DNA from 3 places in the Clostridiisalibacter paucivorans DSM 22131 genome. Region 3 is predicted to be linked to each of the others. Evidence: riboswitches for the same ligand, from Rfam matches in the RefSeq annotation. Region 3 holds a riboswitch; each other region holds the start of a gene.
The links. A riboswitch is a leader RNA that binds a small molecule or an ion and turns the genes downstream of it on or off. The one in region 3 is predicted to bind cobalamin.
Positions count from the first base shown of each region.

Region 1: another riboswitch for cobalamin. It lies ahead of cobT (nicotinate-nucleotide--dimethylbenzimidazole phosphoribosyltransferase); the one in region 3 lies ahead of Q326_RS0106710 (hypothetical protein).
Region 2: another riboswitch for cobalamin. It lies ahead of Q326_RS17965 (S-layer homology domain-containing protein); the one in region 3 lies ahead of Q326_RS0106710 (hypothetical protein).

Region 1 covers NZ_JHVL01000018.1:24,313-31,221, forward strand. Annotated here, with positions in the region: gene Q326_RS0107385 (DUF2225 domain-containing protein) at 1-395, shown strand, start outside; gene Q326_RS0107390 (methylated-DNA--[protein]-cysteine S-methyltransferase) at 395-925, shown strand; gene Q326_RS16970 (esterase/lipase family protein) at 1,126-2,421, shown strand; gene cobT (nicotinate-nucleotide--dimethylbenzimidazole phosphoribosyltransferase) at 2,448-3,494, opposite strand; cobalamin riboswitch at 3,594-3,782, opposite strand; gene Q326_RS0107405 (glutamate-5-semialdehyde dehydrogenase) at 3,792-5,045, opposite strand; gene proB (glutamate 5-kinase) at 5,061-5,852, opposite strand; gene Q326_RS0107415 (Cof-type HAD-IIB family hydrolase) at 6,037-6,855, shown strand.
Region 2 covers NZ_JHVL01000037.1:27,144-34,052, reverse strand. Annotated here, with positions in the region: gene Q326_RS0110590 (energy-coupling factor transporter transmembrane component T) at 1-689, opposite strand, end outside; gene Q326_RS0110585 (DUF4430 domain-containing protein) at 689-1,456, opposite strand; gene Q326_RS17965 (S-layer homology domain-containing protein) at 1,470-3,128, opposite strand; cobalamin riboswitch at 3,289-3,477, opposite strand; gene Q326_RS0110575 (MerR family transcriptional regulator) at 3,564-4,376, opposite strand; gene Q326_RS0110570 (MATE family efflux transporter) at 4,552-5,901, shown strand; gene Q326_RS0110565 (DUF2798 domain-containing protein) at 5,968-6,195, opposite strand; gene Q326_RS0110560 (MarR family winged helix-turn-helix transcriptional regulator) at 6,209-6,643, opposite strand; gene Q326_RS0110555 (BlaI/MecI/CopY family transcriptional regulator) at 6,793-6,909, shown strand, end outside.
Region 3 covers NZ_JHVL01000014.1:15,109-22,017, reverse strand. Annotated here, with positions in the region: gene Q326_RS0106720 (aminotransferase-like domain-containing protein) at 1-741, opposite strand, end outside; gene Q326_RS0106715 (LysE/ArgO family amino acid transporter) at 823-1,437, opposite strand; gene Q326_RS0106710 (hypothetical protein) at 1,654-1,974, opposite strand; cobalamin riboswitch at 2,133-2,319, opposite strand; gene Q326_RS0106700 (tryptophanase) at 2,672-4,054, opposite strand; gene Q326_RS0106695 (RidA family protein) at 4,129-4,509, opposite strand; gene Q326_RS0106690 (helix-turn-helix transcriptional regulator) at 4,795-5,481, shown strand; gene Q326_RS0106685 (GGDEF domain-containing protein) at 5,499-6,563, opposite strand; gene Q326_RS0106680 (FtsX-like permease family protein) at 6,762-6,909, opposite strand, start outside.

The sequences.
Region 1 (6,909 bases), on a different contig from region 3:
CATTAGGTGCGGCGATTGAAGGGTATAAACTTGCGTTATATTGTGGGGAACTATTGAATTATAAAAAATATGAGATTGGAGGTATAACATTAAGGATAGCATGGTTATATAGATTGAAGCATGAAGAAAAGAATGAGAATAGATTTTTAAAATACACTCTAGATTTATATGAAGATGCATACTCTAATGAAGACTTGTCTTATGGTGGAATGGACGAATTAACGGTAGGATATCTAATAGGTGAAATACTGAGACGGTTGGGAGAAAAGAATGAATCTATTAAATGGTTTGGCAATATAGTATCTGATAGGAGAATAAGAAATAACCCCAGATTGGAAAAAATGGCAAGGGAGCAATGGCAGATAACTAAAGGGGAGCTAAAAGGAGCAATCTGATGAATATAAAATATTGGGACGTTAAAACTGTATTAGGTGATATGCTTATTGCATATAATGGAGATGAATTGGTAGCTTTGGAATTAAATAAGAAAAATGAAGACAAGCTATTGGTTTGGCTCAATGATAATTTTAATAAAGTAGAAAAAAAGAAAGAAGACATATATTTTACAGATCAACTGGACCGTTATTTAAAAGGTGAAAAGATAAAATTTACATATCCTATATTCATGCAAGGAACAAAGTTTCAAAAAAATGTTTGGAGTGAACTTTTAAATATACCTTATGGAGAAGTTAGAAGTTATGGATATATTGCTGAAAAAATAGGTAATTCTAAAGCTATGAGGGCAGTAGGGATGGCAAATGGCAAGAACCCCATACCTATAGTAATACCTTGTCATAGAGTTATAGGAAAGGATGGAAAACTTGTAGGATATAGTGGGGGACTGGAATACAAGATTGAACTTTTGGAATTAGAAGGCCATAAAATAAAATATAGTAGAAATGGGATAGCTTATATAGATGGATAGAAGTCTTTTCTTTTAACTATTATTAAAGAGTTAGTAGATAATAGTTAGTAGTAAGTAGTTCAATGATAAAATCTATAGGATTTTTTCATTAACTGCTAACCACTAACTAATAGATACTAACTTTTTTTATAAGTCTCTAAAAGTTTATGTTTTGCATATAGATAATATATACTTTATATTTTTTATTAGGATGTGATTTGATGGGTTATTATAAATATGTAAATAAACCATTAATTTTTATACCAGGTATATTAGGGTCATTGGGAGAAGATATTATACCTGGATATGGGAAATTTGATTTTGGGATTGCAGAATATATTTATAGGCCCTTTATAGAAGGGCTTATAAATATGGGGTATGAAGAGGAAAAGGATTTATATATATGTTTTTATGATTGGAGAAAAGAAAATAGGTATTCTGCAAAGCAATATTTACTGCCCATAATAGAAAAAGCCAAGGAAAGAACAGGAGTAGAAAATGTAGACTTGTTATGTCATAGTATGGGAGGCTTATTGGCTAGGGCATATATACAAAGTGAATTATATATGTATGATATAGATAAAATTATAATGATAGCGACTCCCAATGCAGGGTCTGCTAATGCATATTATTTTTGGGAAGGAGGACAGTTACCTGAAAGTACAGTGGGTGATAATCCATTTTTAAATATGTTGTGGAAAGGATTTGTTTGGTATTTAAAAGCATCGAAAAAAAAGGATGATATGTGTATATTGCACAGTGAATTTCCATCTGTAAAAGAGCTTTTACCATCAGAAGAATATGGAGATTATTTAATATTTAAAGGGGCTAGTACATTTGTGCCTATAAATAGTATGAAATGTAAAAATACATTTTTAAATATATTAAATAGATATAAAGATTTAAGCCATAGCTATGGAGTTTTAACAGATCTAATATGTGGTACAGACAAAAAAACTAATAAATATATACAAGTGAGTAAAAGTAACACCGAGGAGAAATGGTGGGATGGCCAGCCATATAATAATATAAATACTATTTTTGGAGATGGAACTGTGACCATAGAAAGTGCATGTAATATGTGTGGAAGAAAACATTTCTTGGAGAGTGATCATACAGATATATTATATGACAGTTTGCCTATTATTAGAGATATATTGAATAGACCAATTTCACCTTACGCTATTATGACTAATATGAAAAATAGAATATCTCCTTTATATAGCATAATAATAAAGAATGCAAAAAACATAAATATAAAATTAAATAATATAAATATGAATATATGTAATGGAAAAGGAGATATAGAAAGTGAGAAGATATTATTTAAAAAATTAAGCGAAAATGATTATTGGATAATGATAGAAGAAGGTAATATGGAATTTGTTGATATATTTATTGATTATATAGAAAATGAAAAAGGTACAATAGTTGTTTACAAAAAAGAGTTTGAAGGTGTAAAAAAGATATTGGAAAAAACTTCAATCAATTCTTATAAAACAGTATTGTACCACTAATTATAATATTTATGCCATAGTTTTTATTATAATGATATTCCTGCTTCTTCAAATGTTATCATTTCTTTATTCATGAAAGTAGATGACTCTATAATATTAAATGCTAAAACTGCACCAGAACCTTCTCCTAGTCTCATATTCATATGGAGCATAGGTTCTAGGCCCAATATTGTAGAGGCGGCATATCCACTTTTATCTGCAGATGCATGAGATGGGAAAAAGTATTTTAATGATTTAGGAGCTATTTTAGAAGCTATTATAGCAGAGACTGTAGCTATAGTACCATCTATGACTATAGGAACTCTATTTGCGGCACCTGCTAACATTACACCGGTCATACCTGCAATATCTAGTCCACCTACTTTATGGAGAACATCTATGGGATCTAATGGATCAGGATTATTTTTATCAATAGCTTTTTTTATGGCATTGATTTTGGTTGGCAGAGACTCTACAGGGAGATTGGCACCAACTCCTACAATTGTCTTGGGATCTAAGCTAGCCAATACAGATAAAACAGCTGTGCTAGCAGTGGTATTGGCTATCCCCATTTCTCCAGTAGCTAATAAATTTATTCCATTATCTATTTCTTGTTGAGCAATTTCTATCCCTACTTCTATTGCTTTTATGGCCTCGTCTCTAGTCATTGCAGGTCCTTTTGTCATATTGGCAGTACCATACCTTATTTTTTTATTGATAACTTTAGAGGAATCTATATCTCTTATAACACCAATATCTACAGGGATTACCTTAGTATTGTTTTGTTTAGCTAAAGCACATACGCCTGTCACTCCTCTAGCAAAGTTTAATGTCTGTATATAAGTCACTTCTTGGGGAGTAGATGCTACAGACTCTTCAAAAACACCATGATCTGCAGCCATAACTATTACAGCTTTATTATCTACTTTTGGATATAATTTACCTGTAATACCACAAAGCTGTATAAGGATATCTTCTAGTTTACCTAGACTTCCTATAGGTTTTATTAAATTATCTACCCTTTCTCTTGATTTTTTCATCATTTTTGAGTCTAAATCTTTAATATTATTGATAGTTTGATTTAAAAGTTCCATATTTTGACCTCCTCATTTTTTATAAGATATGTTTATAATAAAAAAAGTTCGTGGTGTTTTTGTATAACAAAAACACCACGAACTTTTCCATCATTCGTTAAAAACAAATAACTAAAGGCAGGTCTTCTGGCTCTGGGTCATAATTCTCTTATACCTTCCCATCTTATGAATAAGACAGTGGTTTTAACATAACAGAACTCACCATTACAGCGGTGGGACCGCTGGAGACTTTCACTCCATTCCCTTTTCACCTATAATATCATAGGCACCTATAGTTAAAATTTAATTTCACTTAAATTAAGTAGTTTGTCCTTCACCATATCCTATATATTTGATAGTAGTTAATTGATCTAATCCCATTGGTCCTCTGGTGTGAAGTTTTTGAGTGCTTATGCCTATTTCAGCACCAAATCCATATCTACTTCCATCTGTAAAACGAGTAGATGCATTTACATAGACAGCAGCGGCATCTATTTCTAATAAGAATTTTTGAGAATTAGTGTAGTTATCAGTTATTATAGCTTCTGAATGACCAGTACCATATTGATATATATGATCTATAGCTTGATCTATAGAATCTACCACTTTAACAGCTAGTATGAGATCTAAGTATTCTGTATTCCAATCTTTTTCATTGGCATCAATAACATCAGGAATTATAATTTTAGTTTTTTCACATCCCCGTATCTCTACATCTAAGTTAGTTAGAGAGTGATATATTTTAGGTAAAAAATCCTTTGCCACATCCTTATGAACCAAAAGAGTTTCCATAGTATTACAAACAGCAGGGCGTTGAGTTTTAGCATTTATAACTATTTTTTCTGCCATATCTAGATCTGCATAATTATCTATATATATATGACAGTTACCAACACCAGTTTGTATAACTGGAACTGTTGAATTATTTACCACATTTTGTATAAGTCCAGCGCCACCTCTAGGTATAAGAATATCAATATATTTGTTTAATTTCATCATTTCATTAACTGCTTCTCTGTCAGGGATTTCTAATAATTGAATACATCCCTCGGGAAGGCCTGAAGAAATAGCAGCATCAATTATAATATTAGATAGGGCTATATTGGAATTGATTGCTTCTGACCCACCACGTAAAATAACAACATTTCCTGACTTAAGACATAAGGCAGCAGCATCCACAGTGACATTTGGTCTAGCTTCATAAATCATACCAATAACCCCTAAAGGTACTTTGACTTGTCCTATTTTAAGGTTATTAGGTCTTTTCCACATAGATATTACTTCTCCTATGGGATCTTTAAGGTCGGCAATCTTTCGTAATCCATCAGATATGTCTTTAATTCTATCTTCTGTAAGAAGCAATCTGTCAATTAGAGATTTAGATAATCCTTTATGTCTACCAGCCTCTATGTCTTTGCTATTTGCTTCTAAAATGAAATCCATTTTTCTAATAAGTGCATCGGACATCTTTAAAAGGGCCTTATTTTTTGTATTGGTATCCATAGTGGCAAGTATTCTTGATGCCTTTTTAGCTTTCTTAGCCTTTTCTAATACATAATTTTTAATGTCCACAGAAACCCTCCTTCTTTATTTTAAAATCTTACAATCTGCGTCAAATAAAGTTCCTATTTCTTCGCCTTCTAATATAGAATTGATCACATTATAAATGGAACCGTTGGCAATTATCATAGAAGCACCAGCAGATGTAGCTATTTTTGCTGCATTGATTTTGGTAACCATACCACCTGTACCCAAAATACTACCAGGATTACCAGCCATAGCCTCTAATTGAGGAGTTATTCTATCTACATAGTGAATAAGGCAAGCCTCATCATACTCTTTAGGATTGCAGTCATATAGACCATCTATATCAGATAAAATTATTAGTAAATCAGCTCCAATCAATTTAGCTACTAATGCTGATAAAGTGTCGTTATCTCCTACTTTGATTTCATCTACAGCCACTGCATCATTTTCATTTACGATGGGAATAACATGCTTATCAATTAAGGTTAAGCATGTATTTCGAGCATTAAAAAAACGAGTTTGATGATCTATATCGTCCTTTGTCAGTAAGATTTGAGCTATAGTTTTACCATATTCTGAAAAGAGTTTTTCATACATATGCAAAAGTATCCCCTGTCCTACAGCTGCTATAGACTGTTTTTCAGGTATGGTTTTAGGTCTTTTTTTCAATCCTAATTTTCCCATTCCAGCACCTATGGCACCAGAACTGACCAGTACAATTTGTATATCTTGATTATGAATATTGACCAATTGGCGTACTATACTTTCCATACGATTTAAATCTAAAAGTCCTGTAGGATGTGTTATAGTAGAAGTTCCAACTTTTACTACTATTTTTTTTATATTTTTCAAATATTTTTTTCTAGAATTAGTCATAATAAATAACTGATTTTCAGCATTTCCCTCCATTTTATTAAAATATATTAATATTGTAATTTTAAAAGGATTATATCATAAATAAATCTTGTATTCAATTTCAATTAGTATTAAGGTATAATACAGTAGGATATATTAGAAAAAAATGAGGTGTATTTAATTGAATTATAAAATGGTCGCCATTGATATGGATGGAACACTACTTAGTAGTAGCAATGAAATATCTGAAAGGAATAAGACTGTATTGAAGGAATTATCTAAGAAAGATGTAGATGTGGTAATATCAACAGGAAGAATCTTTACATCTGCATTACACTATAGTAAAATACTGGGAATTAAAACTCCCATTATAGCGTGTAATGGTGCATATATAAAATCCCATGAGGATGGAAAGATATTATACGAAAATCCAGTTGATTATGAGGATTTAAAACAAATATTAGATTGTTTTGAAGAAGAAAATATGTATTATCACTTTTATGATAGTGATACCTTTTATGCCAAAGAATTAAAATATAATGCATTAAAGTACTATAATTGGAATAAAAAACAACCTAAAGAGGATAAAATAAAAATAAAGGTTATAGATAAAATTGAGGAAATTTTAGAAAATAAAGAATTAGATGTCTATAAAATAGTTACAATGGATAAAGAGGAATATAAATTAGAGGATGTGAGAAGACAACTTTCTATTAATCAAGACATAGAAATAGTAAGTTCTTGGAGAGGCAGTCTTGATATAATGAACAAAGGCGTATCTAAAGGTAATGCATTAAAGGAGTTATGTAATTTATATAGTATAAAACCTGAGGAAGTAGTGGCTATAGGAGATAACGAGAATGATTTATCTATGTTAAAGTTTGCAGGCATGAGTGTAGCTATGGGTAATGGAGAAAAAATGGTTAAGGATTTTGCAGATATAATTACTGATACAAATGATAATGATGGAGTTGCAAAAATAATTGAAAAGATATTTTAGAAAACAAAAAATATGGTATAATTTTTTTGAAAGTATTTTTAGAGAAAATATAGA
Region 2 (6,909 bases), on a different contig from region 3:
ACTAAAAGGGCTTTTTTATCTCTCCTATCAAAGCGATAGATAGAAAAAGCTGTACGGCCAGAAAGTCCATAACCACGAGTCTTCATAGAATCCGCTGTTTCAATGGCATTTTCCAACGCCCACGTAATCATAATAGATAAAATTTTAATACCATTCTTTGCCCTTTGTAAAATACTTCCGTTTGATACATCTCGTCCCACACATTTTTGTGCATTAGAAACAATCTTAATGTGAGCCTTAAATTTCGGGACAAAGCGAAGGGCCATAGATAAAATAAGGGACAACGCAGGAATTACACTGCCAAATAAATATATAAACTTATCCGAGGTCATAATTACATTGTAACAGGAAAACCACGATACCACAGAAGCAAGCATTACTGCCGCTGCGATGCCGTAGGTAATGGATTCCAATGTAAGGGGATTCCCACTATCTAAATATGCAAGTATGGTAGCACCCTCATGGTTAAAAGCAGGATTTATAAGTGCAGCCATAAGCATCATAGGTAATAAATATAATATATTAAACTTTACTGCTCTTTTTCTCCGAAGTACCACAGAATAAGAAAATGCGCAAACAAAGGAAATAAAAAGGCTAACGGGATGCATAAAAAACATGGAACACAAGAATACCAAAGTAAAGTATAGAAAGTTTATAGTTGGATGGTATCCTGCAAAGGCACTATTCATTAGTCATCTCCCAGTGCAGAATAGCCATCTACATCTATACCTAAATTACAGGTATATACCCATTCCACAACATCCCCTTCTTTTAATTGATAACGGCTACAACCATAGTTAGGAAACCATCCATTTACTTTATACATCCAACCGGATAGCTCGCCACAATCAAACTCATAAAGGTTATTTATGCCTTCAATATAGGCACTATTATACATGGGAGTATTCACAAACTCCATGTGGATTTGATTTTGCTTCATTTCACGAAGGAGTAAATTGAACACACTTTCCCCCTCATAAAAGGTAACTGTCTGTTTTTTAAAGATTACTCCATCCTCTGGTACAAGTTCAATCTTTTCTGGGTCAAGCCAATCTATATTATCTAAAATTGTGTCACACCGTACTGACAAGGTGCATGTAAGTTCATTGTCGGTAATTTCCACATTTTGGGGTTCTATGGGTACAGGCTTTCCTTCAGGTACGGGATCTGTAAGGTATTTATCCTTTCCTGTACTTTGATCAATTTGCATTCCCTTGACTGAAGAGTAATCTTCATCACCTTTTTCCACTCCCGGCGAGGACTCCCCCGCCAACTCCTTAGCAAGTTCCATCTTTTCTTCTGCAGTCAGCTTATCATCAATACCACCAGGGCGAGTTTTTAAACCCTCAATATTCCACCCCTGTAATCCCGGTGCATTTCCTCCCCACCAAAAGGTTATTGCAAGTACAGCTAATATTACAATGCCAACAATAATTTTATTTTTACTTAATTTCATTTGAATTACCTCCTTAAAGGAGTTTAGAACTACCTAGCATATTAAACAGCATCTGTGCAATCTCACAACGTTTTATGGATTCTTTAGGTAATATCTTCATATCAGATGGATCTAGAATTTCTTTATCATAACAAAAAGCAAGGGAACTCATTGCCCAATCACTGGATTTTATATAGTCTGGAAACTGAGCAAGGACATCTCTTGTTGACATAGTATTATACTCTGTATTCATCCCACAAAGTTTTGCTGCTTTTGCAACCATTGTTGCTGCTTCTTCACGGGTAATTGTACTATTTGGATCGAAAGTACCATCCCCTTTACCAGAAACAATGCCATAGGTATTTGCTGTGCCTACAAAGTCTGAATACCAATCACTACCTTTTATATCAGCAAAATTATTATTTGCTTTCGGAACAAGTCCCAGGGCCTTAACTACAATGGTGGCAAACTCTCCCCTTGTCATCTCCCCATTGGGATCAAATCTATCATTAGACTTTCCATTGATAATTCCCCTTGATGCAAGGGCTTCAATGGCAGGCTGATCATCATGTGCCTGTATATCACTAAAGGTTTTTCCCGTCTTTATTACCTTTGGAGTATTTACATCTGGATGTTTACCCACAAGTCCAAAGCTAACGGTCTTACTATCTTTTTCTCCAATATTCAGCGCATCATCCATACGATAAAGACTACTTTCACCATTTAATGCTCTCTGAGCCGCAATAAGCCCATAAAAGCCTTGTTCTGATGCCATTTGATTAGAACCGCTTCCGCTTTGAGTATGGAGAAAACCTTTGCCTTTAATATAAAAAGTCATTAGGTTGTCTAACATTGTTCTATCATTTTTTATAAAACGCTCATCATCTAGAGGAATTCCTAACTCGGACAAAGCCACAATCATCTGCACACAACTTTCAGAATTAGCTGTACCCCAACTGGAAAAGCCCCCTTTGCTATTTTGCATCTTAGACATACATGCAAGTGCTTCTTCACTAGCCTTTTTTACCTCTGGTCTATCTTGATATTTTGCCAATGCCTGAAGGGCCATACCTGTGATATCAGGATCAGAAACACTATGCCCTGGAGTTTCTGCTTTTGTTCCTCCAAAAAGTGACCATCCACCATCGGATAGCTGAGACTCTAAAATTCTATTAATATACATATCTCTAGTTGCTTGTATTTTAGCGTCTGGATTTTGTGGCATAGGATAGTTTCCACTATCTAAGGCAATAAGTGCCCAAATAGGACCATTCATCCCTTGCCAGATGGTTTTTTCATAATCTCCAAGGGGTGTTAAAAGGTTGTATCCTGCTACATGTGAAGGATCTTTACCTATGGATGTAAGTGCAACTATCAACCTAGAATATTCTGTATACTTCTTCTCATGCAAAACACCTTTACAGGCCCTTACATAATCCTCTACAGTCTCATAGTATTTTTGATAATATTCATCAGGTACTTCATATCCACTTCTTGCAAGACCCAATACCGCCCATTCGCCGCCAATAGAACCCACTTGTGGAGACTTTACTGTCTTATACATATACTTTGCAGTATCTGTAACAGCATCAGAAAGCTCAGTTGTGCTTGTTGCCAATGCTAATGGAACCATACTCAATAACATCATCACTATCAATAAAGTACTAATACTTATTTTAATTAGTCTATTCACTTGTTTTCCCCCTCACAATTTTATAAATACTAATGCACAAAACACAATATATTCACTATTCTATTATCAATATTGTATTTTAAAATTATATAAATAAAAGTCTTAACTTCGATAAAGTTAAGACTTTTTTACAAAAATCGTATTATACCTCTACCGGAAGGTTGTGCTCACAATTTAGGCAGGTCTCCTGACTTATGGTTCATAAGATTTTCTTCTCCTTCCCAGTGTTATCCAGTGGCATATTGAAGAAATCCTCCCCATTTACAGTGGCCGGACCGTTCAGGATTTTCACCTGATTCCCTTTTAATTCTATATCATTCATATAAAAACCTAAATCTTATATTTAATTTTATATCACATTCGCTCTTGTAACTTAGATTATACCATTACAATAAATATTGTCAATATTATTATATTTTGCTATAAGCTACAAATTTAACACTTTACCACAGGTATTTGTATCTCTGTAATAAACTCTTCTACATCACTTGTCTCATGCACATCTATCTTATATATTTCAATAGGACTCCCTATGATTTCATAATTATTCTTCTCTATAAACTCCATCATCTTAGGTATATATTCCTGACTCTGTTCATATGTCCCTTTATACGATAAAGTAACGTAATCACCTTCTTCTAACACCATATCATAATCAATAGTAGCATTTTCCAATAGCACAAATACCGATTCAAAATAATTGAAAAATCCCTCATTTATTTTTTCCATGGATACTCTAGCCCCTATGCTATTATTTCCCAATAAATAGAATTTGTCTTTATGTTTTTTCTGAAGCTTTTTGATGAGGAAATCTACCTCCTCATCTCTAGATATATCACCATTTAGCTCAAATGCCCTTCGTTCTTTGAAAAATAATATTTCAATATTATAAAAATTATTGCTTTTTATAGTGATTTCAATCCTTTTTAATCTTTGATAAATATTGTTTTTTAGATTGTTCAATTCCTTTATCTTGTTATCCAATATTTTTATTTCTTCAGTTAATAGCCCTTTGGTAGAACATAGATTTCTATTGTCTAAATATTCCTTTATAATGTGCATAGGAAAATCTAAGCTCCTCAAGTCTTTCACTATATTAAGCTTCCATATATCCTGCATACTATACATCCTATATCCATTAGTATCCCTATCAGGGTTTAATATACCTATCTTTTCATAATATCTTAAGGAATCCCTACCTATCCCATATATCTTAGATATCTCTCCTATTTTGAAATAATCTTTCATAAATTCCTCCTGTTTTAGTTCTTAGTTCTTAGTTAATGGTAAAAATCCTTACGCTTTTTTATTATTATAAAAAGAAATTCATAGAATTTCTACTAAATACTACCGACTACCAACTATAATCCTTGACCTTAGTATAATACTAAGGTTTATAATCTTATTATAGAGGTGTTGCTAAATGAATACAATAAAAAAAGAATCTAGTAAAAATATTAGAAAAAAATTTATCAAATATCTTTTACCATCTATATCAGCTATGTGGATATTTTCATTATATACAATAGTTGATGGTATATTTGTAAGTAGAGGAGTAGGGCCAACTGCTTTGGCTGCCATAAATATGTCCATGCCATTTATCAGTTTTATATTTGCCATTTCTTTATTATTATCTACAGGAGCATCTACCCTGATAGCCATATATTTAGGCAAAAATAATATTGATAAATCCAATAAGATTTTTACTCAACATATGGTTACTATAATTATAGTTTCTTTAAGTATACTTATAATAAGTATTTTGAATTTGGATAAGTTGATTTTATTTTTAGGTGCTACAAAGGCTACCTTTCCTTATATAAAGGATTATATGAAAATAATAGTCTTATTCAATGGTTTTTTTATTATCTCATATTCTTTAGAAGTTATAGTGAAAACCGATGGTTTCCCTCATTTTGCAATCATAGGGGTATCCATCTCTGCTATCATGAATATAGTTTTAGACTATATATTTGTTATAAGATTAGGATATGGTATATCAGGAGCAGCATATGCCACAGGCATATCTCAATTGGCAGGGAGTATATTTTATATAGTTCATTTTATAAAGAAAAATTCCAGACTTAATTTTGTAAAATTTAAATTCGATTTTTCTATTTTTAAAAGGATTCTACTTACAGGATTTCCTGACTGCATTACAGAGTTATCATCAGGTATTGTTATTTTCCTATTTAACCACACAATACTCACATATATAGGAGAACATGGCGTAATTGCCTATAGTATAGTATCCTATATAAATATATTAGTTTTAAATACAATGATAGGGATTACTCAAGGCATGCAACCGCTGTCTAGCTATTACTACGGTAAAGACGATAAAAAATTGGTATTGAAATTATTTAAGATGAGTTTCAAAACTATAACTATAGTATCTCTAGCCACCTTTGCATTTGTAATGCTATTTACAGAATCAATAGTATCTATATTTATAGACAATAGTAATAAAGAGTTGTTTTATTATTCTATAAAGGTCTTTAGAGTATTCTCTATTTCATTTTTATTTGTAGGATTCAATGTCAATATATCAGGATTCTTTGCATCAATTGAAAGGCCCTTGAGGGCTACGATTATATCTCTGGGACGGGGATTAGTCATAATAACTGGGTCCCTATATTTTATGACCCATATTTGGGGAGCTAAAGGTATCTGGCTCTCCACAACAGTTTCAGAAATTATCTGTCTAATAATGTCCTTTTTGATATTAAAAAAATTGATAATTACCAATAAAAAATTAGTAGCCAGTAATTAGTTTCTTAAATACTGAAATCCACAGAATTTCCACCATCAACTACTAACTACCAGCTACTAACCTTATTTACTCCTCTACTATATTATTTACTATCTTTTCTGCTAATGGAATAAATATATTTGCCAGCGGCACAGAAATAGCTGTGCCGACCAAAGAAGATTTTAAAAATGCTATAAGGAATCCTGGTCTAAATCCATAGTTTATTATTACCATAAAAAATGCAATGGGTACCGATATAAATACAGCAGCAAGACATGAAAATACAACTCCCCTATACTTCTTATTTATCTTCAAAATATCATCCCCCTTATTGATCTCTACTCAATGCCTTTATTGACATCTCCTTTAACTTATTAGACATATATTTAAGGTCTTCATCTTTTACATCTGAAGCAATTAAATCATCCCAGTCCTTAAGTGCATTGTATATTCTTTTTTTAACCCTCAAGGCCTTTTCAGTAACTTTAATACTATAAGACCTCTTATCCCTTTCATTTCTTGTTCTCTTTATATATCCTTTATCCTCAAGTCCCTTTATACTCCTTGTTATTGCTGCCTTATCTATATAATATATTTTAGCCAAATCTTCTTGGGTCAGTTCTTGATCCTCATATAGCTTTATTAAATATATATATTCACCTGATTTTATATCTAAATCCTTTAATTCATTATTTATATATATCTGAAATTGCCTATATAATATAGATATCCATCTACCCAATTCTTCGTATATATTTTCCATATTCATCACCATATTTATTTTATAAAAATATAGTTGATAAGTCAACTATATTTAATGTTTTTCAAAAAAGCCTTGACTTTTTGTGACTACAAATGTAGACTATAATTACAAACTACAATTGTAGTCATAAAAAGCAAAGGAGGTGTGCTATGGAAAAATCATTTAAGATATCCGATTCAGAATGGGATGTTATGGAAGTACTTTGGAAAGAAAGCCCCCAAACATCAAAGGAAATCATCAGTAAAATCCAACAAAATAGTGATTGG
Region 3 (6,909 bases):
TACAACTTCATTGGGTATCGCACCTTGATTATCCATTGAAATTCCCTTTAAATTCATTCCAGCAGACTGAAAAACATGAAGAGACTTTAAATAAGATAAATTTTCTATAAATACCCTAGAACCAGGATGCAAAATGCCCAAAGATATTAATTGTAGAGCCTGTAAAGAACCAGAAACTATTAATATAGATTCTGGGGAAACATATATGCCATATCTCTTTAGATACTCACTCAATACTTTTCTCAAATACAATAGCCCTTTAGGCTCTTCATACCCCAGAGAATATATTTTCTTTGATATCTTCATTAACACCTCACTGAACATTTCCCGTGGAAATAGTTCTGGAGATAACTCTCCTGTCCCCAATCTAATTATATCACGGTGATACTCTAACTTATTTATTAGCTGAATAGTAGGCAAATTAGGCCTGTGAATACCTGCTTCTATATATTCATACCAATTTGGGGGTGGTGTAGAAGTCAATAATGACCAAGTATTATTAACAATAATAGTACCCCCACTACCTCTAGATTCTATTATTCCCTCTCCCTTTAACTCATCTAATGCCTCAATAATTGTGCTCCTGTTTACATCGAATAGTGTTGCTAACTGTCTTTGGGTTGGTAATTTAAATCCTACGTCCCACTCTCCATCAGATATTTTATCTTTAATATAATCTATTATTTGTCTGTAAACAGGTATATCTAAATCTCTATTTGGTTTCCAATTTATATTTGTCATTATATCACCTCTGAAGCGAAATACTGCTCAAACAATCTTTTAATTAGTATACAATAGTTTTTGCTCAATATAAGTCAAAATCTAAAAAAATGTACTTATAAAACTATAACCCAACTTCAAGCCATAATATATAATAATACTACCGCATACAATATTAATTACCTTTATCACTCTATCATTAAATTTATTCTTAAATATTGAAACTATAGTGGTTAATCCACTAAACCACAAAAATGATGCCAGACAAACCCCTAATATAAAAAGCCTTGAACCCTCTACAGGAAGAGAAGCTCTAAATCCTCCCAAAAGCAATGAGCCATCTATCAATGCTTGAGGATTGAGCCAAGTAACTGCAAAACATGTGGATGCTATCTGCAATAAAGACTTATTTGTATCGATTTCATTATTAGTCTCTGGTTTACTTTTTATAAGTATTATACCAATATATATAACTGCTAAACTTCCAACCAATAATACTATTGTTTTTAATAATTGAGACCTGTCCATCAATAAACCCATACCAAAAAAACATGCCAATGCCAAGGAAATATCAAATAAAATTACTATAAGTGCAACTTTATATGCCCTTACTTTTTCTTCACTAATTGCAGTATTTATTACATAAAGGTTCTGCATTCCTATTGGTGCCACATAGGCTAATCCCAACATAAATCCATGTGCTAAAAATCCAAACATTTTTACCCCCCTATTATAGTATTTACTGAAATATAAATCCCCTTTCTCATTTCTTACACATATTTATTATAATAATTAATCTAATAAATGTCTCCAACCAAAAACTATATATTTATACCAACCAAAATATTCTATAAAAATAAAGAATCCTTTCTGCTAATGCTTAACACATCAAAAGGATTCTTAATGAATGATATTAAAAATTTATGTAATTATTTAACTAACAAGCTTATAAGGTGCTTTAAAAATCTCTTTTCTCAACTTATTTACTTTGTTCAAGTCACAATACAGTTGAGTCTCTATGATTTCAGTGCCTAAATCATGATTAAATGCAGTATTGATAACACTCATTGAAAAAATATCACTTAATGTTATTGAACATATATCCATTTCTTCAGCATATTTTTTCTCAATTAACTCCAAGTCTTTATTTATTTGATCAATAATATCATCTATGAAATCTTTTCTTATATATTTTTCATATTGATACATCTTTAAATATAATATATTCAAACTTGCATAAAATTTTTTAATCACCATATATCCCTCCCTTTCCCATTTGACAAAATAAAAAAACCAGCCTATGTGCTAGTTATTTTCACTAAAAACAAAACCCTTTTTCATCAAAAGGGTATTATAGTCAAATTGAAAAATTACTTCAATTTTTATAACACCTTCCCATCCTCGTGGAAATAACAGCGCATCTACTATTGGCAGGTCTCCTGACTTAAGTATAAACATAAAACTTCCCTTCCCATGCATCAGCACAGTGGCAATGAAGCTTTATTAACTTTAACAGTGGCGGGACCGTGTTGGATTTTCACCAACTTCCCTTTTAATTGATGTAATTACATACATCAAACCAATAGTCATAGTATTTAGTTTTTTATTAGTATAAATCAAGTATAGCACTGCCATCATAGTATGTCAACAAATTCAATCTAAAGGATAGTGTGAAGTTGCTGTAGGTTTTTATAAAATAGAGATTTCCCACATCTAGAGGAACTCTTTTTTTATTTTTTGTAATTTTACCTACAATAATTTTACTCTAAGTTATATTCTCAGATTATTGCCAAATATATAGTTATAACCAAGGTGTAAAACAAAAAATGTTTCACAAAATTTATTGAAAAATAAAAAAGTTAGTAGTAAGTAATTTAATGATAAAATCCATAGAATTTCAACCATCAACTACTAACCACTAACTATACTTATATCTTTATTTAATTTTTCTTTACTTAATTGGCTTTAAACTTGCTTGAAAATGTCTAAGAATAGGTGGTTCCCATGTAATTCTATAGCCCTTCACTTCACTTGCCCTATCTTTAATTGCTATCAATGCATCAGCCATGACATCGATATGGGCCTGTGTATAAACCCTTCGTGGTATTGCTAATCGTGTAAACTCAAAATCAGCATGTAGCTGTTCCCCTGTATCGGGATCATTCCCCAGCATATAAGAACCTATATCACATGTACGGATACCTGCTTCCTTATACAGTTCAATGGCAAGGGCTTGCCCTGGAAACTCATAATATGGAATATGGGGGAACATAGCCTTTGCATCTACAAATACACCATGCCCTCCCACTGGTGATTGATATGTTATCCCAGCTTCATCAAGACGACTGGCTAAATACTCCATTTGACCAATGCGATACCTCAAATAATTTTCATCGATTCCTTCATAAAGTCCAATTGCTAAACTTTCAAGTTCACGACCTGAAAGACCACCATAGGTGACAAAACCCTCAAAGGAAATAGTGCGCCCCTTACAATCTTGGAACAATTTTTCATCATCTTTAATTCCAACTAATCCTCCCATATTTACAATGGCATCTTTCTTAGCACTCATAGTAAACATATCTGCATAACCAAATATTTCCTTTATGATTTCTTTGACAGATTTATCTTCATATCCTTTTTCCCTTTGCTTGATAAAATAGACATTTTCTGCATAACGAGCAGCATCAATACATAACTTTATACCATGTTTTTTACAGATTTTAGATGTTTCTTTCATATTTTTTATAGATACTGGCTGACCACCAGCAGAATTATTTGTTATTGTCATAATAACAACAGCAATCTTATCTGCACCGTATTTCTTAATCAAAGATTCTAATTTCTCTACATCCATATTTCCTTTAAATGGTACCCTTTTAGATGGATCTCCAGCTTCAGGAACAACACAATCAATAGCCCTTCCCCCTGCTAATTCTACATGGGCCCTTGTTGTATCAAAATGCATGTTTGAAATAGAGTACTGACCCTCTTTCATCAATAGACCAAAAAGGACCTTTTCTGCTGCACGACCTTGGTGTACTGGTTGTATATATTTATAGCCAAAGATATCTTGAGCTGCGTCTATAAGCTTATAATAGCTTGATCCCCCTGCATATGCTTCATCGCCTCTCATAACACCAGCCCATTGCTCTTGACTCATAGCATTTGTTCCGCTATCTGTCAATAAGTCAATATATACATCCTCCCCCTTGAGATTAAATGTATTATACTTTGCCTCGGCAATCTTCTGTTCCCTTTCCTCACGACTGAGCATTTTTATAGTCTCTACCATTTTGATTCTAAATGGTTCCGGTACATATTTTGCTACCACAACAAAACCCCTCCCCTTTTATTGATATTTCTCCAATCAAAATACAACTTGCCTAACAAGTCCCCCTTTATTTACTATTTTACTGCAATAGCTTCTATCTCTACCAATGCATCTTTAGGTAATCTTGCCACTTCTATAGCTGATCGCGCTGGATAATTACCATCTCCAAATACACTGCCATATACCTCATTCATATCGCTAAAATTATTCATATCACTTAGAAAAACCGTTGTCTTTAGTACTTTGTCTAGACCTGATCCTTGAGATTTTAATATTTGTTTTAAATTTTCAAGGGATTGATTAGTTTGCTCCTTAATTCCCCCAGCTACAAATGCTCCTGTATTAGGATTAATAGGTAACTGTCCCGAAACAAATATCAGTCCATCTACTATAGTACCTTGAGAATATGGTCCTATAGCAGCAGGTGCCTTTTTTGTATCAATAATTTTTTTCATATACTTCCCTCCTCGAATATAATTTTATCATTGTTATAATATTCAGTCAATTGTTTATAATAATTTTTTATTATTCCATCATCATCTTTTGTTATTTTTAGGTTGATTTACACCTCTTAAATACTAACATACCGTTATTTGAAACATTATTTATCATCATAATAAAAAATTATTATAAATATACTCATTTATTGCTTTTTTTCTGTTACTATGCTAATCTATTGTATAAAACATATCAATTATAATATTTGTTTTTATAATATATATTAAGGACAGGTGAAATATATGGATGATCTGATGTTAAAGCACTATAGTATACTTGTAGAATTTTTAGGAAAAACATTGGGACCAGATTATGAAATAGCATTACATGATATCAAAGACCCTACAAATTCCATTGTTGCTATTGCCAATAGTCATGTCAGTGGTAGGACTATTGGTGCTCCGATGACAAATCTGGGTTTAAATGTGATGTCCGATAAGAGTTATCTGGATACTGATTATAGGCTTAACTACAATGGCATTTCTAAAGAACAGCGGATACTGAGATGCTCCACATTATTTATAAAAGATGAAAATAATGAACTTGTAGGTATGTTATGTATCAATTTTGATGATAAAAGATATGTGGACATAAGTAACCAAATACTAAAACTCTGTCATCCTGATAAGTTAATTGAACAAAATAGTAGACACAGTTCTATAAATTCCCTTTTGCAAGATGCAGAGACATTTTCCGACTCCATTGTTGAAACCACAGCATCTGTACTGAATAAAGTTTTAAATGAAAATAATATTCCTATTGACAGACTCACTCAGGAAGAAAGACTTAAAATAGTTGATATTTTAAACCAAAAGGGTATATTTATGCTTAAAGGAGCCGTAAGTGAAGTAGCAAAACAGCTTCATTGTTCAGAACCCAGTATATACAGGTATCTAAATAAGTTAAATAAAGATAAAAGTGATGACTAATTTAAATCTCTATTTTTTTACAAAAATATATACATATCCTTCCCTCTGTTTTTAGATTCATAGAGAGCTAAATCTACCCTCTTAAATACATCCTTTGTATTGTCCTTCTCTAAAATCTGGGTTATACCAATACTTACTGTAATGACTCTATTTCCTTCTATCTGTATCTCCCTTGCCTTTTTATGTAATTTCAGTATATGTGACTTTACTTCAACTGCATTTCCAAAAAATATAATAGCAAATTCATCTCCGCCCCACCTTGATATAATACTGGTTTGTGGCATAATAGCTTGGGTTATTTTTCCTAGCTTATATATAACTTCATCTCCTGTGCTATGTCCATATGTGTCATTGATGCCTTTAAAATTATCTATATCAAATAATATTATATGTATTTCTTCATAAATATATCTTTTTTCTAATATAATTTCTTTTAGTCTTGAATCAAAAATTCTTCTATTATATAATCCAGTAAGTCCATCTGTATTAGCTATTAGCTCAAGCTGTTTATTCAGCTTTTTTAATTCCTCACTATATTCATTAAGTTTTTCCTTTTCCTCATTATATGCATCGGCAAACTGTTTTAATAACAAATATCCTCCCAACAAAGTTAATGGTATCTGCACCAGTCTATCATAAAATTGTTGGTTAGAACTATGTACCCTCATTATCTCAGGATAATAATATTCTAATGAAAATAGAATTGTAAAACTTGAAATTAACATAATAATAAGCAATTTTCTTAATCTTTTATGAAAGAAAAAAGTTATACAAATCATCACTATAAATATATATGCTATGGTATTATTACTGCTCCCCCCTGAATCAATCCAACCATATGGGATAATTACAAATATAATAACTAAAAAATAAATTAACTTTAAATATTTTATTAATAATGGTGATTTCATAGACTTGATGACAATACTAGATAATATAATAATAAATGCCCATTTTATGTTTACATATAGAGAAAATCCAATGGCTATATTCAACACAATAGTAATTACAGATACCACTATAGCTAATAATACAATTATTCTGAATAATTTGTTCTCTAATTGAACATTTTTATCATTCATCCCTGTCACCTTTACTCTTTATTTCTATAAAATAATAATTAGTTCAGATGGAGATTGTCCTTCATCTGAACTAAATTTTTATAAAAAACAAGCCCTTTATTTTTTCATTTTATAGAAAAATATCCCATATATTTGTTAACATTTATATTATATACTTTGTTCTTATTCTTTACAAGGATGACCATATTTTCCCTTTATTTAATTTTTTATTATTATATTTTTACAGCCAAAATAAGTTGCTATGAAATACCCTCCATATATTACTACAAAGAACCCAGTTGTAGCAAGTATACTATGCCATAAATCTACCTTACCAAATATTTTAATCACATCATTAACTGCTGAC